Leptothrix cholodnii SP-6: one gene and its partner. The main gene of each other region encodes a partner of the protein of the gene in region 2 in a complex. Links are inferred from orthologs where the notes say so. Each region holds a gene or a part of one and is shown on either strand. Other genes may lie near its edges.

Region 1 (11,393 bases), 1.6 Mb from region 2 along the record:
CTGGTATCGACTGGGCGAAACGCTGCTGCGCCAGGATCACTACGAAGAAGCCCTGACCGCGCTGCTGGCCTGCGTCGATGTCACCCCGAACGAGCCTTTGCGAGCCAAGGCGCAATTCCACATCGGACAATGCCACTTTGCGCTCAACCGGATCGAACTTGCCCGCGACGCCTTTCAGGCCAGCCTGAACGGATCCGCCAGCGCCGATGCACTCACCGGACTGGGCCACGCCTATCTGCGCCTAGATCAGGATACACGAGCCATCACGGCGTACGAAGAGGCGCTGCACTCGCTCGAGAACCCATCCAACATCCTGCTTCTCAACTTGGGCTGCGCTTACCAGCACGCGGGCAACTACGCGGGCGCTCGCGAGGTATTCCAGAAGGTGATCACACGATCCCCGAGCGACCACCATGCGCGCTGGTACCTGTGCCAGCTCGATCTACTTGAATGCAGATGGGAGCAGGGATGGGCAAATTATTCAGCCCGTTTTGCAGCAGGCGCCTCGCCGTTCCGACCGATGCCGTTCCGGCGCTGGAACGGCCGACCATCGCCTGAAGACACGCTGCTGGTGCTGGCCGACGAAGGGCTCGGCGATGAGATCATGTTCGCCTCCTGCACCCCTGATCTGTCCAGTCGGATGGGGCATGTCATCCTGGAGTGTGACCCCCGACTGGGTCGGCTGTTCCAGCGTTCGTTTCCTCAGGTTGAAGTCATCGCCACCCAGCGACGCAACCAAGCTGACTGGCTGTCGGGCTGCCGGACGCCGCAGTGGCAAATTCCGTCGGGCGACCTTCCGTCTTTTTTTCGCAATCGCGACGAGGATTTCCCGCGTCACAGCGGCTTTCTGAAAGCCGATCCTGAACGGGTAACGGCATGGACCGAACGCCTCGACCGGTCGATCGGAGCGGGACTCAAGGTCGGCTTGTCCTGGCGGGGCGGCACCGATCGGACCCGAATCCGTGCACGCACCATCCAGCCCGAGACGTGGGGACCGATCCTGAACGTGCCCGATGTGCACTTCGTCAATCTTCAGTACGGCAACTACTCGCCCGAACTGACTCAGCTCGAGCAACTGCATGGCGTACGCATCCATGATTTTCCCGAGGCCCATGTCGACTACGACGAAACGGCCGCACTGGTCTGCTCACTGGATCTGGTGATCACCGTCTGCACGGCTGTCGCCCACCTGAGCGGCGCCATCGGCAAGGAAGTATGGGTACTGACACCACACGCTCCCGGCTGGCGCTACACCGCCGGTCGAAACAGCATGCCCTGGTATCCCAGCTCCCGGATCTTCCGACAACCTGCGCCGGGCGACTGGGCACAAACGTGTCGAGAATTGGCACTCGCACTGAAAGCCCTGACAAATTAGGTCAGAACCTGGCAACCGATCCGTGGGATTTGGCCGGATCTATCAAATCGGGAGGCTCCAAACCCCCAATTCAAGGGCCAAAAAACAGGCACGGCTGTTGCATTACTATGCCTACCCACCTAGACATCTAGGCCTCTTGTTTTGGTCCCCGAAGGGAAGTTGCACATGAAGAGCATCCAACGAGGTTTCACCCTCATCGAACTGATGATCGTCGTCGCGATCATCGGCATCCTGGCCGCAGTTGCGCTGCCCGCTTACCGTGACTACACCTTGCGCGCCAAGGTTTCGGAGTTGCTGCTCGCAGCCAGCTCGACCCGTACTGCCGTCACTGAAAATTCGCAGAACGCCGGTGCGATCAATGTCTCGGGCATCACGGCCCCGGGTGCCGCCGGCAAGGTCGCTTCAGCTTCGGTGGCAGCCACGGGCATCGTCATCGTCGGCGCCACAGCCGAATTCGGTGGCACGGCCGTCACCGTGACGCTGGTACCGAGCTGGAACGCCTCGGCCAACACCGTTGTCTGGTCCTGCACGGTCAACCCGGAAAACCTCTCGCCGTCGTCCTGCCGCCAAGACTGACGCACACACGGCGCCTCAAGCCCAATGCCGAAGCGGCCGGAGCGATCCGGCCGCTTTTTTGTTTCCGCGCAGCACAATCGCACATCCCGGTTCCTGACTCCACGCCATGCTGATCACCGCCCACTACGCACAGCTCAACGCCCAGTTGCATGCCGATCGCCCCGACTACGGCACCAGCGGACAGCGCTGGGCACCGGTGGTCGCCGCACTGGCCGATCGGGTCAAGGCCGGCGACATCCTCGACTACGGCTGCGGCAAGCAGACCCTGGCCGCGGCACTGGCGGCACGCCAGGTGCGAGGTTATGACCCGGCCATTCCCGAGTTGAGCGCAGAGCCGAAACCTGCCGACGTGGTGGTCTGCACCGACGTGCTCGAACATGTCGAGCCCGACTGCATCGACGACGTGCTGGACGACCTGTGCCGGGTGACGCAGAAGGCCGCACTGATCACGGTGGCCACACGCCCGGCCGTCAAGAAACTGGCTGACGGCCGCAACGCCCACCTGACGATTCAACCGTTTTCATGGTGGCGCGAGCACTTCCTGTCGCGTTTCGACATCGTCGATGTGCGCGAAGAAGAAGGCAACGAGTTCACCCTGATCCTGAAGGCGCTACATGCCGAGGATCTCGACCTGTCAGGCTTCCGCCTGCCCCAGCCCGCAAACCCGTCCAAACCGGCAAAGACAGCCACCCCGGACGCGGCCGCCACGGTCACCAGCATCCTGGTCGACGACAAGCGCCTGAAGTTCCACACGCCCAACCGCATGACGCAGTGGCGTGTCGAAAGCCTCTTCACCAAGGAACCCGACACCATCGCCTGGCTCAAGCAGATGAAGAGCGGCGAGGTACTGGTCGATGTCGGCGCCAACGTGGGCATGTACTCGGTGTTCGGCGCGGTCTGCCGCGGCGTGCAGGTGCATGCCTTCGAACCCGAGTCGCAGAACTACGCCCTGCTCAACAGCAACATCGCCTTGAATGGGTTGTCGGGCCGGGTGGTGGCTTACCCGCTCGCGTTGTCGGACACCAGTGGCGCCGACAAGCTGTACCTGTCGGACTTCAGCCCGGGCGGCTCGTGCCACTCGTTTGGCGAGCAGGTCGGCTTCGATCTCAAGCCGCGCGGCTCGGCCTTTGCCCAGGGCGCATTCAGCGTCACGCTCGACCAGCTGGTGAGCGCCGGATCGGTGCCCGTTCCGGACCACATCAAGCTCGACGTCGACGGCTTCGAGCACAAGGTGATCGCGGGGGCACTCACCACCTTGCGCGATCCGAAGGTCAAGACCGTCCTGGTCGAACTCAACACCCATCTGGACGAACACCGGCAGGTGATCCAGACCTTGCATGAACTCGGCTTCAGCCATGACCCGCAGCAGGCCCAGGGCGCTCTGCGGGCGTCGGGGGCCTTCGAGGGCGTCGGCGAGTTCATCTTCACGCGCCAGCTTGAAAAGAAGGTCGAACTGATCCAGCGCACCACGCTCAGGCTGCCGATGTCGAGCCGGGCCCGAGACGTGTTGCACCACGTGCTGGAGCGGGTTGCGCAGGCGCCGGTCACCGACGCGCCGTTCCCGCATGCGGTGATCGACGACGTGTTCCCGCCCGACTACTACGCCGAGATGCTGCGCCAGTTCCCGGCCTTGTCGAGCATGCGGCCGCTGAGCGAAACCGGACGTGTCGGCAAGGACAACTACAAGGAGCGCATGACCACGCTCTTTGAAGAAAGCGACTTCGCCCGTCTGAGCCAGGAGCAGGCGCGCTTCTGGCGCGAACTCGCGGACTGGATGTACAGCGACACATTCCTGCAAGCGTTTGTCGAGAAGTTCCACCAAGCACTGGAACCACGCATCGCCGCCGTGCAGCGGGCCGAAGGCCAACTCAACGTGCGTGGCGATGCGCTGCTGGTCAACGACCAGACCCGCTACGCCATCGGACCGCACACCGATGCGCCACATCGGCTGGTGACGTTCCTCTTCTATCTGCCGTCGGACACCTCCATGCAGGAACTGGGCACGTCGCTCTACCGGCCCAAACAAGCCGACTTCACCTGCTGGGGCGGCCCTCACTATCCACACGCGAAATTCGATCAGGTCGGACGGGTCGATTTCCTGCCCAACCGGCTGCTCGCCTTTCCGAAGACGGAGCGGTCATTTCACGGCGTCGAGCCGATCGATCGTGCCGACGTCAACCGGCGACTGCTGATCAACAACATCCGGCTCACGAACCGGGTGATGTACTGACCGGACAATAAAAAAGGGCCGCGTCACCGCGGCCCTTCTCACTTGCCTGAGCCGTGCTCAGACGGCGGACATCACATGTCCATGCCGCCCATGCCGCCCATGCCACCCATGCCGCCGGGCATGCCGCCGCCGGCGGCTTCATCCTTCGGAGCCTCGGCAACCATGCACTCGGTGGTCAGCATCAGCGATGCGACCGACGCGGCGTTCTGCAGCGCGGTGCGGGTCACCTTGGTCGGGTCCAGGATGCCCATTTCGATCATGTCGCCATAGGTGTCGTTGGCGGCGTTGAAGCCGTAGTTGCCCGAACCGGCCAGCACGGCGTTCACGACGACGGAGGCTTCGCCGCCGGCGTTGTAGACGATTTCGCGCAGCGGGGCTTCGATCGCCTTCAGGACCAGCTTGATGCCGGCGTCCTGGTCGGCGTTGTCGCCCTTGATCTCGCCAGCAGCCTGCTTGGCACGCAGCAGAGCCACGCCGCCGCCAGCCACGATGCCTTCTTCGACGGCTGCGCGGGTTGCGTGCAGGGCGTCTTCGACACGGGCCTTCTTTTCCTTCATCTCGACTTCGGTGGCCGCGCCGACCTTGATCAGTGCAACACCGCCGGCCAGCTTGGCCACGCGCTCTTGCAGCTTTTCACGGTCGTAGTCGCTGGTGGCTTCTTCGATCTGGATGCGGATCTGCTTGACGCGGGCTTCGATGTCGCCAGCGGCACCGGCGCCGTCGATGATGGTGGTGTTTTCCTTGCCCACTTCGACGCGCTTGGCCTGGCCCAGATCGGCCAGCGTGACCTTCTCGAGCGTCAGGCCGACTTCTTCGGCGATGACCTTGCCGCCGGTCAGGATGGCGATGTCTTCGAGCATGGCCTTGCGGCGGTCGCCGAAGCCAGGCGCCTTGACGGCCACGACCTTCAGGATGCCGCGGATGGTGTTGACCACCAGGGTCGCCAGCGCTTCGCCGTCGACTTCTTCAGCAATGATCAGCAGCGGACGGCCGGCCTTGGCCACCTGCTCCAGCGTGGGCAGCAGGTCGCGGATGTTCGAGATCTTCTTGTCGAACAGCAGGACGAACGGGTTGTCCAGCAGCGCGGCTTGCTTCTCGGGGTTGTTGATGAAGTACGGCGACAGGTAGCCGCGGTCGAACTGCATGCCTTCGACGACGTCGAGCTCGTTGTCCAGCGACTTGCCGTCTTCGACGGTGATGACGCCTTCCTTGCCGACCTTGTCCATCGCGTTGGCGATGATGGTGCCGATCGATTCGTCGCTGTTGGCCGAGATCGAGCCAACCTGGGCGATTTCCTTCGACGTCGTGGTGGCCTTCGAAGCCTTCTTCAGCTCGGCGACCAGGGCGTGCACCGCCTTGTCGATGCCGCGCTTCAGATCCATCGGGTTCATGCCGGCGGCCACGTACTTCATGCCTTCGCGCACGATGGCCTGGGCCAGCACGGTGGCGGTGGTGGTGCCGTCACCGGCGTTGTCGCTGGTCTTGGAAGCAACTTCCTTGACCATCTGCGCGCCCATGTTCTGCAGCTTGTCCTTGAGCTCGATTTCCTTGGCCACGGACACACCGTCCTTGGTCACGGTCGGGGCGCCGAACGAGCGCTCGAGCACCACGTTGCGACCCTTGGGGCCCAGGGTGACCTTGACCGCGTTGGCCAGGATGTTCACGCCTTCGACCATGCGGGCACGTGCCTCGCCGCCAAAGATCACGTCTTTTGCTGCCATGTTCAATTCTCCAGATTCAGTTGTTCGGGTGCGTGGCGTGGTGGCTTACTTGCCGACCACGGCGAAGAGGTCTTCTTCGCGCATCACGAGCAGTTCGTCGCCGTCGACCTTGACGGTCTGGCCGCTGTACTTGCCGAACAGGACGCGGTCACCGACGGCCACGTTCAGGGCGACGAAATCACCCTTGTCATTGCGCTTGCCCGGGCCGACGGCCAGCACTTCGCCTTGGTCAGGCTTTTCGGCGGCGTTGTCGGGGATGACGATGCCCGATGCGGTCTTGGTTTCTTGTTCAAGGCGCTTGACGATCACGCGATCGTGCAGGGGACGAAGCTTCATTGCATCTCCTAGGTAGGCTGAGCTGGATTCGGGTGGGGCGTCCGGCCCCTTGGACGGGAGCCTGGACCACTAGCACTCACCACCGGCGAGTGCTAACGAAAACAGATTATAGGAACGGTCCGCCGCGTTTCAAGAGGGGCGCCCGCACGATTTGTGTGGGCACGTGCGCCGCGATCAGGCGCGCAGGGCCAGCCGCGCGGCGGTCTTGGCGCCGCCGCCCTGCCCCGGCAGCGCGTCGATGGTCATCAGCAGCAGGCGCTGCAAGGCGGCCCACGGATCCTGCGGCCAGCCCGGTGCGCGCAGGCCCTTGACGATGCCGTCGCACAGGTGGGCGGCGGCGATCAGCTCGGCCAGCCGCTCGGTGGACAGGCCGGGCACGATGCGCTCGAAGAGCTTTTCCTTGACGCCCCAGACCCGCGCCTCGCGCAAGGCCATCGGCAGCGGCCGGCCCTGCTGCAGCGCCGCCTGCACGCGCGCGAGCGAGCGCAGGTCTTCGCTCAAGGTCCAGTGCACCAGCACGGCGGCTTCGCCCTCGGCCTGCAGGCCCTCGAGCATGCGCAGCGCGCGCGCCACCTGGCCGGCCAGCACCGACTCGCCGAGCTTGAAGACGTCGTAGCGCGCGACGTTCAGCACCGCGCCCTCGACCTGCTCGAAGGTCAGCACGCCCGGCGGATGGAGCAGCCCGAGCTTGCTGATCTCCTGGTGCGCGGCCAACAGGTTGCCCTCGATGCAGTCGGCAAAAAACGCCAGGCAGCGCTGGCCGGGCTCGCCGTCCTCGACGCGCTGCTGCTGCGCCGCCAGCCGCTGGGCGATCCACTGCGGCAGCGCGCGGCGCTCGATCGGGTCGACCCGCACGCTCGCACCGGCGCCGTCGAGCGCGGTGAACCAGGCGCTGGCGAGCTGGGTGCGGTCCAGCCGCGGCAGCACGATCAGCGTGATGTTGTCGTCCGACAGCGTCTCGACGTAACGCTGCAGCGCCTCCGAGCCGTCCTTGCCGGGCTTGCCGCCGGGGATGCGGATCTCGATCAGTCGCTTGTCGGCGAACAGGCTCAGCGCCTGGGCCTCGCCGAGCAGGCCCGACCAGTCGAAATGCGCACCGGCGACGGTGTACACGCTGCGCTCGGTGTGGCCGGCCTTGCGGGCGGCGGCGCGGATCAGGTCGGCGGCTTCCTGCGCCAGCAGCGGCTCGTCGCCGTGGATCACGTAGAGCGGGCGCAAGCCGCGCTGCAGGGCGGCGCCGAGCTGATCGGAGCGCAGTTGCACGGCGCGGCCTCAGCGAGCGGCAGACGCGGCCGAGGCCGGCGCGGCAGCGGGTGCCAGCGCGGCCAGGCGCCGCAGCACCTGGTTGGCGATGTCGCCATGCATGTTGCGCAACAGCAGCTGGGCCTCGTTTTCCTTGGCCAGCGCGTCGTTTTCGGCGTAGCTCATGTCGCGGCTCTGGGCGAGTTCGGTCGGGCCGAGCAGTTCGCGGCCGGCAGCGTCCAGCACACGGAAACGCAAGGCGGCGCGCAAGGTCAGCTCGCGCACCTGACCGGCGGCGGTGGAGGCGGCCACCACCCGACCGGACGTGTCGACGATCGCTTCGAGCACCGCGTCGGCCTCGCCGGCAGCTTCGACCAGCTGCGCACCGGGGCTCAGGCGCAGCTGGCGGCGCAACTCGTCGGCCATCGACGAATAGCGATCGAAACCCTTCAGATGGATGCGCTTGAGCTGCAGCTCGGGCGGGCGGCGCAGCTGGAAGCCGCAGCCCGCCAGCGCCGCGAGCAGCGCACCGGCCGCACCGGCCGCACCGGCCCGCACCAGCAGGCGCCGGCGCGGCGCGCGATCGAACGGGGCCGTGCTCACACCACCACGTTGACGAGGCGGCCCGGCACCACGATCAACTTCCTGATCGGCTTGCCGTCGGCGAACTTGGCAACCTCGGCGCTGGCCGCAGCGGCCGCCTCGATCGCGGCCTTGTCGGCTGCGGCGGGCACCTTGATCGAACCGCGCGTCTTGCCGTTGACCTGCAGCACCAGCTCGATCTCGTCCTGCACCAGCGCGGCTTCGACGACCTCGGGCCACGGCGCGTCGAGCAGGTCGCCCAGCTTGGCGGCATAACCGAGTTCGGACCACAGGTGATGCGTGATGTGCGGGCAGGCCGGATACAGGCCGCGCAGCAGCACCGAATAACCTTCGCGCAACACGGCCGCGCTGCCGGCGCTGCCGTCGTGCTTGTAGGCCTCGAGCGCGTTGAGCAGCTTCATCGAGCCGCTGACCACCGTGTTGTACTGCATGCGCTCGTAGTCGTAGCTGACCTGCCTGAGCACCAGATGCACCTCGCGGCGCAGCGCCTTGGCATCACCCGACAGCTCGGCGCCGACCTCGGTCGCGCCCTTCAGCAACTCGGCCTGCTTGACGCCGAAGCCCCACACGCGCTTGAGGAAACGGTGCGCGCCTTCGACGCCGGCGTCGTTCCACTCCAGCGTCTGCTCGGGCGGCGACGCGAACATCACGAACAGCCGGGCCGTGTCGGCGCCGTACTGGTTGATCAGGTCCTGCGGATCGACGCCGTTGTTCTTGGACTTCGACATCGTGCCGATGCCGCCGTAATCCACCGCCGAGCCGTCGCTCTTGAGCTTGGCGCCGGTGACCTTGCCGCCGGCGTCGAACACGTTCTCGACCTCGTGCGGCCAGAAGTACTCGATGCCACCCTTGTCGGTGCGGCGCGAGTAGATGTGGTTGAGCACCATGCCTTGCGTGAGCAGCTTGGTGAAGGGTTCGTTGACCTTCACCAGACCCAGGTCGCGCATCACCTTGGTCCAGAAGCGCGCGTACAGCAGGTGCAGGATCGCGTGTTCGATGCCGCCGATGTACTGGTCCATCGGCATCCAGTAGTCGGTGCCGCCGGCGACCATCTGTTCGCTGTTGCGGGCGTCGCAATAGCGCATGAAGTACCACGAGCTGTCCACGAAGGTGTCCATCGTGTCGGTCTCGCGCTGCGCGGGCTTGCCGCAGCAGGGGCAGGCGACGTTCAGGAAGTCGGTGCGCTTCTTGAGCGGATTGCCGCTGCCATCGGGCACGCAGTCGATCGGCAGCACGACCGGCAGATCCTTCTCGGGCACCGGCACCGAGCCGCAATCGTCGCAATGGATGATCGGGATCGGCGTGCCCCAGTAACGCTGGCGGCTGATGCCCCAGTCGCGCAGGCGCCAGGTGGTTTTCTTCTCGCCCAGGCCCTGAGCGCCGACGAGTTCGGCGACCTTGGAAACGGCCTCCTTGTACGGCAGTCCGTCGAGCAGACCCGAGTTGACGCACACCGCGCGCTGCTTGTCGCCGTACCAGTCGGCCCAGCCGTCGAGGCTGAAGGTCTGGCCTTCGGCCTGCACGACCTGCCGGATCGAGATGCCGTATTTCTTGGCGAACGCGAAATCGCGCTCGTCGTGCGCCGGCACGCCCATCACGGCACCGTCGCCGTAGCTCATCAGCACGTAGTTGCCGACCCAGACCTCGACCTGCGCGCCCGTCAGCGGGTGCGTCACGAACAGGCCCGTGGGCAGGCCCTTCTTCTCCTGCGTGGCGAGTTCGGCTTCGGTGGTGCCGCCATGCGCACATTCGGCGATGAACGCGGCCAGCGCCGGGTTCGTCGCCGCGGCGTGTGCAGCCAGCGGATGCTCCGGCGCCACGGCGCAGAAGGTCACGCCCATGATGGTGTCGGCGCGGGTCGTGAAGACGTAGAGCTTGCCGCCCTGGATCAGCTCACCGTCGGCGCCCGCGATCTGGTGCGGGAAGGCGAAACGCACGCCCTCGCTCTTGCCGATCCAGTTCTCCTGCATCAGGCGCACGCGCTCGGGCCAACCCGACAGGTAGTTCGGATCTTCCGGATTGGCCACCGCGCCGAGCAACTCATCGGCGTACTTGACGATGTTGAGGTAGTAGCCCGGGATCTCACGCTTCTCGACCAGCGCGCCCGAACGCCAGCCGCGGCCGTCGATGACCTGCTCGTTGGCCAGCACGGTCTGGTCGACCGGGTCCCAGTTGACGACCTGGGTGCGGCGCTCGGCGATGCCGGCTTCGAGCATCTTCAGGAACAGCCACTGGTTCCATTTGTAGTAGGTCGGGTCGCAGGTGGCGACCTCGCGGCTCCAGTCGATCGCCAGGCCCATCGCCAGCATCTGGCCCTTCATGGTGGCGATGTTCTCGCGCGTCCATTTTTCGGGCGGCACGCTGTTCTTGAGCGCGGCGTTTTCGGCCGGCAGGCCGAAGGCATCCCAGCCCATCGGCATCAGCACGTTCATGCCCTTCATGCGCAGCTGGCGCGTGAGCATGTCGTTGATGGTGTAGTTGCGCACGTGGCCCATGTGCAGCTTGCCGCTGGGGTACGGCAGCATCGAGCAGGCGTAGAACTTGGGCTTGAGCTGGCCCTGGCTGTCGCGGGCGTTTTCGTCGACGCGGTAGGCATCGGCCGCGACCCACTGCGCATGGGCGGCGGATTCGATGGCGGCGGGATCGTACTTTTCGTTCATGGCGCGGGCACTACGTCGGGGCCGGTTCGACCCGATCGGGCGGCCGGCCTGGGAGGCGAAAGAGGCGGATTATCGTCGTCAGCGCGGGCCCGATGCGGCCGCGCCGGGCTCGGTGACGAAGGCGATGCGGTTCAGGCCGGCCGTCTGCAGCTGGCCGATCAGCCGAGCCACCAGGCCGTAGGGCGCGGCTTGGTCGGCGCGCAGCTGGACCTCGGGCGGCGTGCCGCCGCGCTGGCCGATCTCGGTCAGGCGCTGCGCGAACGCCGCCGGCTCCAGCCGCTCGTCACCGATGTAGAGCGCGCCGTTGGCCTGCAGCGCGATCGACACCGACTGCGGCGTCTCGTTGACCGGGCCGGCGCCGTCGGCGCGTGGCAGGTCGAGCTTGAGGCTGGCGCTCATCAGCGGCGCGGTGATCATGAAGATCACCAGCAGCACCAGCATCACGTCGATCAGCGGCGTCATGTTGATGTCGCTCATCGGCTGGGGCAGGCTGCGGCGCTCTAGCCGGCCGAAGGCCATGATTCCTCGCCGGCCGGCGGATGGCGCGGGGTCAGGCCGGCCTGCTCGACCAGCATCTCGCGCAGGTCATGGGCGTAGCCTTCGAGATCGGCCTCGCAGGCGCCGACCCATTTGCCGAACAGGTTGTAGGC
Region 2 (11,449 bases):
AGAACACCGACGAAGGTGGCGCCACGGCGGGCGTGTTCGGCGCACCGAAGAACGACCGCAAGGCCGTCACCTTCGGTGCCTACCACTCGCTCAACAAGTACATCACGCTGGTCGGCGAGCTCAACCAGGAGAAGCAGACCAACGCCGCGGCAGTCGAAAAGGTTCGCACCATTTCGCTGGGCGGCATCATGTTCTTCTGATCGCCGTCAGGTGCGTCGGACGTGGCCTCAGCCGCGTCCGACGTAGGGCATCTGCGTGGCCATCACCGTCATGGTCAGCACGTTGGCCGACAACGGCAGGCGCGCCATCGCCATGAAGGTGTCGGCCACCGCGGCCATGTCCATGCGTGCTTCGGCCTTGATGCTGCCGTCGGCCTGGGGCACGCCTTTGGCCATGCGCTCGGTCATGTCGCTGGCGACGTTGCCGATGTCGATCTGGCCGACCGCGATGTTGTGGCGCCGGCCGTCGAGCGCCGCCGCCTTGGTCAGGCCGCTGACGGCGTGCTTGGTGGCGGTGTAGGCGATCGAGCCCGGCCGCGGCACGTGGGCCGAGATCGAGCCGTTGTTGATGATCCGGCCGCCCTGCGGGCTCTGCGCGCGCATCAGCCTGAAGGCCTGCGCCAGGCAGTAGTAGGCGCCGTTGAGGTTGGTGTCGACGACACGCCGCCAGTCTTCGATGCCGATCTCGTCGGGCATCGTCGAAGGCAGCGAGATGCCGGCGTTGTTGAACAGCAGGTCGAGCCGGCCCCAATGGGCCTGCACGGCCTCGAAGGCGGCCGCCACCGAGGCGGCGTCGGACACGTCGGCGGGCAGCGCCAGGGTGCGCGTCGCGATGTCGCCGCTCACGTCGGGCGCGGCGTCGATGGCGGCCTGCAGCGTCTCGGCGCGGCGGCCCACGAAGGCGACGTTCCAGCCGTCGGCCAGCAGGGCGTGGGCACAGGCGCGGCCGATGCCGCTGCCGGCTCCGGTCACAAGGGCGATGGGTTTCATGGGGTCTCCTCAGCCGTTCAAAGAAGCCGCGATTGTGTCGTCGTGCAGCCCCGGCTGCAGGGCGGCTGCGGGCCACTACGATGCCGGGCTGACGATTCCACCCACCTCACGCATCGACTGGAGCACCCATGAGCGTTTTCACCAAGATCAGCCTCGTCACCGGCGCCGACGGCCGCGCCCATTGGGCCGAATCGAGCCTCGCGCTGAGCGAAGGCAAGCCGCAATCGCGCCTGTCGCCCTTGCTGCCGAGCGGCGGCTATCAGCTGCGCGAGAGCCCGGTCGGTTTTCGCAGCGATTTCCATTGCACCGGCGAGCCGCAGTGGGTGTTCATCATCGGTGGCGTGATGGAGATCGGCCTGCAGGACGGCAGCAAGCGCGTCTTCCGGCCTGGCGATCACTTCTATTCGGCCGACGTGTTGCCCGCCGGCGCGGTGTTCGACCCGGCCCTGCACGGCCACTGCAGCCGCCAGGTGGGCGACGAGCCGCTGAAGACCCTGTTCGTGCGTGGCTGAAGACGGGTTGCAGGTCGGCTGCGGATCTTGATCTTCACCGCGCCGGCTGGCGCTGCCAGGTGCCGCCCAGCAGCATCTCGTGCGGCTGGAAGAGCGACTTGTAGGCCATCTTGGCGCTGGCCTCGATCCAGTAGCCGAGGTACAGATACGGCAGGCCCAGCTCACGCGCCTGGGCGATCTGCCACATGACGTTGTAGGTGCCGTAGCTGCAGGCCGGGTCGGGCTCGTAGAAGGTGTAGACCGCCGACAGCCCGTCGTTGAGCACGTCGAGGATCGAGACGATGCGCAGCGCGCCAGGCTGGTCGCCGATGCCGGGCTCGCGAAACTCGACCAGCCGCGAGTTGACGCGGCTCTGCAGCAGGAACTGGGTGTACTGATCGACCGAGTCCTCGTCCATGCCGCCCCCGGCGTGGCGCCGGTTCTGGTAGCGCAGGTAGAGCGCGTAGTGCTCGGGCACGAAGCACAGGCGCATCACGCGCGCCTGCAGGCCCTGGTGCTGTTTCCAGGCCCGGCGCTGGCTGCGGCTGGGCGCGAAGTCGTTCACCGGCACGCGCAGCGGCACGCAGCACTGGCAGCCGTCGCAATACGGGCGATAGGTGAACATGCCGCTGCGCCGGAAACCGGCGGCGACCAGGCCGGAGTAGGTCTCGGCGTTGATCAGGTGCGACGGCGTGGCCACCTGCGAGCGCGCCATGCGGTCGGCCAGGTAGCTGCAGGGGTAGGGCGCGGTTGCATAGAACTGCAACTGGGCGAGCGGTAGTTCCTTCGGGTGCGTCACGCAGATGGACTCGGCTGACCTGGGCCCCGGTCTCCCAGCCGGGCCCACGACGAAGGATCATAAAACCAATCCTTCGGGGCGGGCAGATCGACCACCCGGCGCAGATGGGCCTCGAACTGCGCCCTCGGAACCGGCTGCGCACCCAGCGATGCCAGGTGTTCGGTTTCCATCTGGCAGTCGATCCAGGCGATCTCGTGCGCCAGGCAGAACGCCACCAGCGCCGCCAGGGCGATCTTCGACGCATCGGTGCGGCGCGCGAACATCGACTCGCCGTAGAACATGCGTCCGATGTTGACGCCGTAGAGGCCGCCGACCAGTTCGCCGTCGACCCAGGTCTCGAAGGAATGGGCCGATCCGGCGCGGTGCAGCGCCACGTAGGCGGCCTTGACCTCGGGCACGATCCAGGTGCCGTCCTGGCCTTCGCGCGGCGTGCGGCTGCAGTGGTCGATGACGTCGGCGAAGGCGCTGTCGATGCGCACCTCGTTGCCCGGCGTGACGAGAAAGCGCCGCAGCGTCTTCTTCAGCGAGCGGTGCAGCCTGAACTGCGCCACCTGCAGCACCATGCGCGGGTCGGTGCTCCACCACAGCACCGGCTGGCCCTGGCTGTACCACGGGAAGATGCCCAGCCGGTAGGCCATGCGCAGCCGCGCCACGCTGAGCTGCCCGCCCGCGCACAGCAGCCCCGGCGCCTCGCTGTCGGGGCCCAGCGCGAGGCGGGTGGGCGGGAAGGGCGCGCTGTCGCTGTCGTCGGGCAGCCAGGGGATCATGCCGATGCCGATGCGGCTTGCGGGGCGACGGGCGCGGCCGGGTTCAACGCAGCTGCAGGTCGTCGTTGCCGAACTCGATGTCCAGCGGCTCGATCTGCAGGCGCTTGGCACCGGCCTCGACCTCGCCGGCCACCCAGGCCGCGATGCCCTGCGCGCGGGCGATCTCGACCGTGCGCTCGGCGTCTTCGGCGGCCACGAAGATCGCGAAACCCGCGCCCATGTTGAGCGTGCTGTAGGCCTCGCGGTCGTCCTGCTGCGCCTGCTGCTGGATGAAGCGCAGCACCGGCGTCACCGGCGGCACCGTGTGGATGCGGTAGCTCAGTTCGGCCGGATGGCGCAGCAGCTTGCGCCAGCCGTGGCCGGTGATGTTGGCGCAGTAGTGCGGCGTGATGCCGGCCTTGAACAGCGCCTCGGTGACCGGCGAATAGAGCGTGGTGGGCGCCAGCAGCGCCGCGCCGTACGTCAGCCCGGGGGCGATCTCGGTCAGGTAGCCGTCGGGCAGGCGCTCGACCAGCTTGCGCGCCAGGCTCAGGCCGTTGGCGTGGATGCCGCTCGACGCCAGCAGCACGATGGCGTCGCCGGCGGCGAGCTTGTCGCCCACCGACAGGCGCTCCTTCGGGTTGATCAGGCCGGTGCACGAGGCCGCCAGGTCGATGCGGCCTTCTTCGACGATGCCGGCCAGCGCCGGGGTTTCGCCGCCGCCCCAGGCGACCTGGCAGACCTCGCAGGCGCGCTTCCAGCCGGCCACCAGCGCCTGCGAGCGCTGGTCGTCGCCGAACCAGTCGGAGCCGCCGGCGGCCCAGTAGGCCTGCACCACCAGCGGCGTGGCGCCGACCGTGATCAGGTCGTTGATGGCCATCGCGATGGTGTCTTGCGCGATGGCGTCGTACCAGCTCTTGCCGGTCAGGCGCGCCATCTCGTCGGCGACGAGCGTCTTGGTGCCCAGGCACTCGACGATCGAGGCGAGGTAGAACGGCCCGACGTCGACCACATAGGCCGATTCGCCGCGCGAGGCGGCCACTTCGGTGAAACCGTGGTGCGCCAGCTGGCTGGCGGTGGAGGCCGCGGCGCGCTGGGCCGTGACCTTGAGCGGGTCGATCAGGTCGTAGTTGACGCCGGCTTGTTCGTAGCTCAGGGTGCCGGTGGCGGCATCGCCCGGCATGGCCGAGGACGGGGTGGGGGAGGCGGAAGTCATGGGGAGCGATTATCGGGCACCCTAGAATCCTCTCCATGTCCTATATCGTCCTGGCCCGCAAGTACCGCCCGCGCAGCTTCGCCGAGCTGGTGGGGCAGGCGCACGTCGTGCAGGCCCTGAGCAATGCCCTGACGCAACAGCGTCTGCACCACGCCTACCTGTTCACCGGCACCCGCGGCGTCGGCAAGACCACCGTCTCGCGCATCCTGGCCAAGAGCCTGAACTGCGTCGGCGCCGACGGCCTGGGCGGCATCACCGCCACGCCATGTGGCGTGTGCAGCGCCTGCCGCGACATCGACGCCGGCCGCCACGTCGACTATGTCGAGCTCGATGCGGCGTCGAACCGCGGTGTCGACGAGATCAGCCAGCTGCTCGATCAGGCCGTCTACAAGCCGGTGGTGGGGCGCTTCAAGGTCTACATGATCGACGAGGTGCACATGCTCTCGACGACCGCCTTCAACGCGATGCTGAAGACGCTCGAGGAGCCGCCCGAGTACCTGAAGTTCGTGCTCGCCACCACCGATCCGCAGAAGGTGCCGGTGACGGTGCTGAGCCGCTGCCTGCAGTTCAACCTGCGGCCGATGGCCACCGAAACCGTCTTCGAGCACCTGCAGACAGTGCTGAACGCCGAATCGGTGCCGTTCGAGGATCCGGCGCTGCGGCTGCTGGCGCGTGGCGCGCGCGGCTCGATGCGCGACGCGCTGTCGCTCACCGACCAGGCCATCGCCTACGCCGGCGGCCACCTCGGCGAGGCCGCCGTGCGCCAGATGCTGGGTGCGGTCGACCGCGGTCATGGGGTGCGCATCGTCGAGGCGCTGGCCGCCAGCGACGGCGTGGCGCTGGTGCGCACGGTCGACGAGCTGCGCGCGCAGGGCCTGTCGGCCGCCGGCACGCTCGAAGAGCTGGCCGATCTGGCGCAGCAGATGGCGGTGCTGCAGGCAGTGCCGCAGGCGATCGACCCGACCCATCCCGACGCGGCGGTGCTGCAGGGCCTGGCGCCCTTGCTGCCGGCCGACGAGACCCAGCTGCTCTACAGCATCGCGCTGCACGGCCGTGCCGAACTGGCGCTGGCGCCCGATGAATACAGCGGCCTGGTGATGGTGCTGCTGCGCATGCTGGCGTTCCGGCCGGCCGGTGGTGCCGCTGCGTCGGCGGTCAGGCCGGCAGCCGCCGCGCCGATCGTCGCCGCAGCGCCCGTGCCGGCTCCGGCCGTGGCAGCCAGCCGCGAGCTGCTGCGCACCAGCGGCGCCGTCAGCAAGACGACGGTGCCATCGGTGGCGCAGGCACCGTCGGCCCCACCGGTCCGCCCGGAGCCGCCGCGCGCATCCCCGACCCCGATGGCTGCCCCGGTTGCTGCCCCGATGGCTGCCCCGACTGCGATCAGCGTGTCCGAACCGGCGCCACCGTTGCGTCCGGCGGCGGCGCCTGCTGCGGCAGCCGAAACGCCACCCTGGGACGACGAACCGCCCTGGGTGCGCGAAGAGTCCGAGTCATCGGACGGCGCCCGCCCGACCGCCCGCAACGAGAGCCAACCGCCATCGCCCGAAGTCGTCGACGCACCGCAGGCCGCCGACATCCCCGCGCCCCATCCGGCCCAGGCCCGCTGGCTGGCCACCGTGCAGCAGCTGCTCGCGCAGACCAAGGTCACCGGCCTGGTGCGTGAGCTGGCCTGGCAGGCCGAATGCACCGGCATCGACGACGCTGCCGATCCGGTCTGCTGGCAGCTGCGCGTCGAGCGCGAATCGCTGCGCCAGGCCAGCCACCGCGAGCGCCTGCAGGCCGCCATGAGCGAACTGCTCGGACAGCCGCAGCGGCTGGAGATCGACGTCGGTGCCGTCACCGACAGCGCCGCCCGCCGTGACGTGGCAGCCAGGTCGCAGGCCCAGGCGCAGGCCGAACGGGTGATCCGCAACGATCCGGTGGTGCAGCAGTTGCTGGCGCGCTACCCGAGCGCGCGCATCGTGCCGGGTTCGGTGCGGCCTCGCTGACGGTCAGACTCGCTTGCCCGTGGCCACGGGCCACCCCCGTTTCAACTTCCACTTTTCCATTTTCCATTCCAACCCCAAGGACACGCCATGATCAAAGGACAACTCGCCGGCCTGATGAAACAAGCCCAGGCGATGCAGGACAACCTGAAGAAGGCACAGGACGAACTCGCCAACGTCGAGGTCGAAGGCCAGTCGGGTGCCGGCCTGGTGAAGGTGGTGATGACCTGCAAGCACGACGTCAAGCGCCTGTCGATCGACCCGAGCCTGCTGGCCGACGACAAGGACATGCTCGAAGACCTGGTGGCCGCCGCCTTCAACGATGCCGTGCGCCGTGCCGAAGCGGTCAGCCAGGAAAAGATGGGCAAGCTCACCGCCGGCATGCCGCTGCCCCCGGGCATGAAGTTCCCGTTCTGATGACGGCGCGCAGGCGTCGGGACTCACGATGAAAGCCTCGTCCGGCGACGCCCTGGCGCACCTGGTCGAGGCGCTGCGCCGATTGCCGGGCGTGGGCGTGAAGTCGGCGCAGCGCATGGCGTATCACCTGCTGCAGCACGACCAGCCCGCCGCCTCGCAGCTGGCGCGCGCGCTGGATGCGGCGGTGCAGAAGGTGCAGCACTGCGAGCGCTGCCACACCTTCACCGAGCAGCCGGTGTGCGCCACCTGCCTCGACCCGCAGCGCGATCCGCATCAGCTGTGCGTCGTCGAGACGCCGGCCGACCAGGCCGCGGTGGAGCGCACCGGCAGCTACCGCGGGCTGTATTTCGTGCTGATGGGCAAGCTCAGCCCGCTCGACGGCGTGGGCGCGCACGACATCGGCCTGCCGGCGCTGATCGAGCGCGCCTTCGACGAGGTGGTGCAGGAGGTGATCGTCGCGACCAACTTCACCGCCGAGGGCGAGGTCACGGCGCACGTGATCGCCGAGGCCCTCAAGTCACGCGGCCTGCGCGTGACGCGGCTGGCGCGCGGCGTGCCGATCGGCAGCGAGCTCGAATACGTCGACCTCGGCACCATCGCGCACGCCTTCAGCGAGCGGCGCTGAAGCGGCCCGCCGAAGCAGCCGCATGCCGCGGCGGCTTCGGTTGCTTCAGTCGATTCACGGACGGCTGCTCGCCACCCTGACCGCCTTGGCCGGCGCCTGGGCACGGCGCACCTTGGTGGCCTTGGCCGGCTTGTTCGCCTTGTAGATCACCAGCGACTGGCCGGCGGCAAAGCGCGCGCTGGTCGACACCTTGTTCCATTGCGCCAGTTGCGCCGCGCTGATGCGATGGCGCTTGGCCACGCTGGCCACCGTGTCGCCCTTGCGCGCCTTGATCGCCACCTTCTTCATCGGCGGCAGATCCGGCGCCAGGCTCATGTAGGCGTTGTCGGCGACCTGCTCGGAGACGTCGACGCTGCGCCGCAGCGAGCGCGGCACCAGCAGGGTCGAACTGGCCTTGACCAGCATGCGCGGCGGGATGTGGTTGACCTCGCGCAGCACCGACTCGCTCACGCCGACCTGCCTGGCCGCATCGGCCGGGCGCATGGTGCGCGGCACGACCCAGGCGGTCCAGCTGGCGAGCGGGCCTTGATGGGCCTCGAGGCGGCGCACGAACGCATCGGCGTTGTCGTAGGGCAGCAGCACCTGCGGCGTGCCTGCGGCCAGGATGACGGGCTTGTTCATCGACGGGTTGAGCGCCTTGAACTCGTCGACGCCGAGACCGGCCAGCCGCGCGGCCAGCGCCACGTCGATGTCGCGCTTGATCGCCACGCTCATGAAATACGGGTGGTTCTCGAGCGCCGGCAGCGTCAGGCCGAAGGCGCGCGGGTTGGCGACGATGTTCTTGACCGCCTGCAGCTTGGGCACGTAGCTGCGCGTCTCGGCCGGCATGCGCAGGCTCTCGTAGCCGGTGGCCAGGCCCAGGCGCTGGTTGCGCGCGATGGCCCGGCTGACGTTGCCTTCACCCCAGTTGTAGGCGGCCAGCGCGAGGTGCCAGTCGCCGAACTGACGATGCAGGCGCGCCAGGTAGTCGAGCGCGGCGCGGGTCGAGGCCAGCACGTCGCGGCGGTCGTCGCGGAAATGGTTCTGCTTGAGGTCGAAATCGCGCCCGGTCGACGGGATGAACTGCCACATGCCCGACGCCTTGGCGACCGACATCGCCTGCGGGTTGAAGGCGCTTTCGATGAACGGCAGCAGCGCCAGCTCGCCGGGCATGCCGCGACGCTGGACTTCGTCGAGGATGTGGAACAGGTAGCGGCCGCCGCGCTCGGTCATGCGCTGCACGTATTCGGGGCGGGCGGCGTACCAGCGCTCGTGCTGCTCGACCAGCGCGCCGTCGAGATCGGGCATGCGGTAGCTGTCGCGCACGCGCTGCCAGAGGTCGAGGCGGGCCTGCGAGTCGTCGATCGGCGTCTGATCGGGACGCAGGATGTCGGTCGGTCGGCCGGCTGCATCGATGCCGTTTTCGGGCTCGGCCGGGGGCAGGGCGGCGCTGAGGATCTCGGAGCGGGCCAGCGGCCGGACGTCGACCGTGGCGCCGCCGTCGTCGGCATGGGCCGTGCCGGTCGGGTTGAGCGTGCGGGTCGCGGCCGGTTGCGGGCTGGTGGCGACGTCGCCGGCCCCGGGTGCGGCGGCGCTGGCGACCGGCGCGTTCTGGCCGTCCAGCGACGGCAGCGGCGCGAGCGGGCCTTCTTGCGGGCGCTGGGTGCGGGTCGAGACGGTGGTCAGCAGCGGCGGCGGCGGGATCTCGCTGGTGTTGGACAGCGAGGCCTGCGGGGCGGTCGCGCAACCGGCCAGCCAGCTGGCCAAGGCGACGGCGGTGAGTGCCAGACCGGCGCGTGCGGATGATTTCATCGGTAGGTGTTCTTCCAGGCTCTGATGGCGGCAAACACCGCCACCGGGTCGTGCGCATCGGCGCCACGCTCGCGCGCCGTCTCGATGACGGCGGCCTCGTGGCTGCGCAGAAAGGGGTTGATCTGGCGCTCCAGCGCGATCCGGCTGGGCAAGGTGGGGGTCCGGGTGGCGCGCAGGCCGAGGCAATGGGCCTCGTGCCGGGCGATCGCGGCATTGTCGGGCTCGACCGCACGCGCGAAGCGCAGGTTCGACAGCGTGTACTCGTGGGCGCAGCAGACGCGGGTGTCGCCGGGCAGCGCGGCCAGGCGCGACAACGACGTCAGCATCTGCGCCGGCGTGCCCTCGAACAGCCGGCCGCAGCCGGCCGAGAACAGCGTGTCGCCACAGAACAGCACCGGCTCGCCGATCGACGGCTGATCGGCCGCATCGATGAAGTAGGCGACATGGCCGGCGGTGTGGCCGGGCACGTCGATGACCTGCAGGGCCAGGCCGAGCACACGCACCGTGTCGCCATCGCGCACCGCGGTGACGGGCACCGGCATCGGCTCGCCCGCAGGGCCCCACACCGGCACCGGCCATCGCTGCAGCAGGGCGGCCAGGCCACCGACGTGATCGCCGTGGTGGTGCGTCACTAGAATGCCCGCCAGACGCAGCGACAGGCGCTCGAGCGCCGCAATCACCGGCGCAGCGTCACCCGGATCCACCACCACGCCCGCCTGGCCGTCATGGAGCATCCAGATGTAGTTGTCGTCGAAGGCGGGCAGCGCTAGTAGATTCATGGCGAAAGAGTCAGCAATTATAGGGATTGACGAGTGGCTGACGACCCCTCCGGGCCGCTATCTGGTCGCGTGGGAGCAGGCCCAGCTCGATCGCCTGGTGAGCAACATTTTCGGCTACCACGCGGTGCAACTGGGCTGGCCGGCGGTGCAGGGACTGCGCTGCAACCGCATGCGCCACCGCTGGCTGGTCAACGACGGACCCTTGAACGCGGGACTGGCCGCCAGCGCGCCCGCGCCGGTCGACGGCGCCGCGATCTGGCCACCCGGCCCGCTGCCGCTGAGCGTCATGAGCGACTACGAGACGCTGCCGTTTCCGTCCGCCAGCCTGGACCTCGTGGTCCTGCCCCACACGCTCGAACTTGCCGGTGATGCGCACCAGACCCTGCGCGAGGTCGAGCGGGTGCTGATGCCCGAGGGCCGGGTGGTGGTGATCGGTTTCAACCCCGCCAGCCTGTGGGGCGCCTACCAGGCCAGCGCCGACGTCGCAGGCCGGCTGGGCTGGGGCTCGGGCCCGGTCAGCAGCGGCACCGAACTGATCGGCTGGCGCCGCCTGCGCGACTGGCTGCGGCTGCTGGGCCTCGAGTTCGAGTCCGGCCGCTTCGGCTGCTATCGCCCGCCGTTCGCGACCGAGCGCTGGCTCGAGCGCTGCGCCTGGTTCGACGATGCCGGCTCGCGCTGGTGGCCGGTGCTGGGTTCGGCCTATGTGCTGGTGGCCGTCAAGCGGGTGCGCGCGATGCGCCTGATGGGTCCGGCCTGGCGCAAGAAGACCCAGGGCGCGACCGTTCCGGCGGCGGTCGCCCGGCATCACCACGAGCCCTGACGCGATTCGAGCCTCGAGGCTGGCGCTGGCCCGATACTTCGGCCTTTGAAAAATTAGCCCCATCCATGAGCATCGAATCGACAGCCGGCCCGCAAGCGGTCATCGCCAAACCCGAGGTGGTGATCTACACCGACGGCGCCTGCAAGGGCAACCCGGGCCCGGGCGGCTGGGGTGCCTGGCTGGTCAGCGGCGGGCATGAAAAGGAGCTCTGCGGCGGCGAGGCCAACACCACCAACAACCGCATGGAGATGATGGCGGTGATCGAGGCGCTGGCCAGCCTCAAGCGCAGCTGCCGCATCACGGTCTACACCGACAGCGCCTACGTCCAGAACGGCATCAGCAGCTGGATTCACGGCTGGAAGCGGCGCGGCTGGAAAACCGCCGACAACAAGCCGGTCAAGAACGTCGACCTCTGGCAGCGCCTGGATGCCTTGTCCACCTTGCACCAGATCGAGTGGCGCTGGGTCAAGGGCCATGCCGGCGACCCGGGCAACGAACGCGCCGATGCGCTCGCCAACCGCGGCGTCGAAGTCGCGCGCGCGCGCTGATCCCTGCCCGCGACGGGCCATTCGGTTTCGCACTGCCCGACCGCCGGTGGCTGCGCTTACATTTCAGCGTCAACCTCTTCAACGGCCCCTCCACGGGCCTGGCGCCCTGTGAAGATCACACAAAAACTGGTGGCCCTCGTGGGCCTGGTGGCCCTCGCCGGTGCGGCCTATTGGGTGCAGAACCGACCCGCCGGCACGAGTCCCGTCGCCGGCGAGGCAGCGGCGGGTGGGCCGGTGGCCGGC

What was found.
Region 1: the proteins of dnaX (region 2) and holA are in contact, whole or in part, in a cryo-EM structure (PDB 8GIZ), measured with the Escherichia coli proteins. The link is inferred for Leptothrix cholodnii SP-6 from one-to-one orthologs.

The regions. Positions count from the first base shown.
Region 1 is NC_010524.1:515,095-526,487, reverse strand. The notes cover bases 5,458-8,363. They hold holA (DNA polymerase III subunit delta), read right to left. Parts: upstream 7,502-8,363; coding sequence 6,413-7,501; downstream 5,458-6,412. Other genes in these bases: leuS (leucine--tRNA ligase), read right to left, coding at 8,080-8,363; LCHO_RS02415 (LPS-assembly lipoprotein LptE), read right to left, coding at 7,511-8,083; groES (co-chaperone GroES), read right to left, coding at 5,948-6,238; groL (chaperonin GroEL), read right to left, coding at 5,458-5,902. Also shown: LCHO_RS02450 (tetratricopeptide repeat protein), read left to right, coding at 1-1,375; LCHO_RS24090 (pilin), read left to right, coding at 1,541-1,951; LCHO_RS21900 (FkbM family methyltransferase), read left to right, coding at 2,058-4,181; more of groL, read right to left, coding at 4,253-5,457; more of leuS, read right to left, coding at 8,364-10,743; LCHO_RS02405 (ExbD/TolR family protein), read right to left, coding at 10,822-11,262; LCHO_RS02400 (MotA/TolQ/ExbB proton channel family protein), read right to left, coding at 11,244-11,393. UniProt on the Escherichia coli protein: Part of the beta sliding clamp loading complex, which hydrolyzes ATP to load the beta clamp onto primed DNA to form the DNA replication pre-initiation complex.
Region 2 is NC_010524.1:2,137,916-2,149,364, reverse strand. Bases 3,791-6,752 are described here. They hold dnaX (DNA polymerase III subunit gamma/tau), read left to right. Parts: upstream 3,791-4,276; coding sequence 4,277-6,229; downstream 6,230-6,752. Other genes in these bases: recR (recombination mediator RecR), read left to right, coding at 6,672-6,752; LCHO_RS09910 (YbaB/EbfC family nucleoid-associated protein), read left to right, coding at 6,317-6,643; LCHO_RS09920 (AIR synthase-related protein), read right to left, coding at 3,791-4,241. Also shown: LCHO_RS09945 (porin), read left to right, coding at 1-200; LCHO_RS09940 (SDR family oxidoreductase), read right to left, coding at 228-989; LCHO_RS09935 (cupin domain-containing protein), read left to right, coding at 1,118-1,501; LCHO_RS09930 (arginyltransferase), read right to left, coding at 1,536-2,279; aat (leucyl/phenylalanyl-tRNA--protein transferase), read right to left, coding at 2,276-3,046; more of LCHO_RS09920, read right to left, coding at 3,090-3,790; more of recR, read left to right, coding at 6,753-7,268; LCHO_RS09900 (transglycosylase SLT domain-containing protein), read right to left, coding at 7,323-9,059; gloB (hydroxyacylglutathione hydrolase), read right to left, coding at 9,056-9,838; LCHO_RS09890 (class I SAM-dependent methyltransferase), read left to right, coding at 9,837-10,658; rnhA (ribonuclease HI), read left to right, coding at 10,724-11,206; LCHO_RS09880 (efflux RND transporter periplasmic adaptor subunit), read left to right, coding at 11,336-11,449. UniProt on the Escherichia coli protein: Part of the beta sliding clamp loading complex, which hydrolyzes ATP to load the beta clamp onto primed DNA to form the DNA replication pre-initiation complex.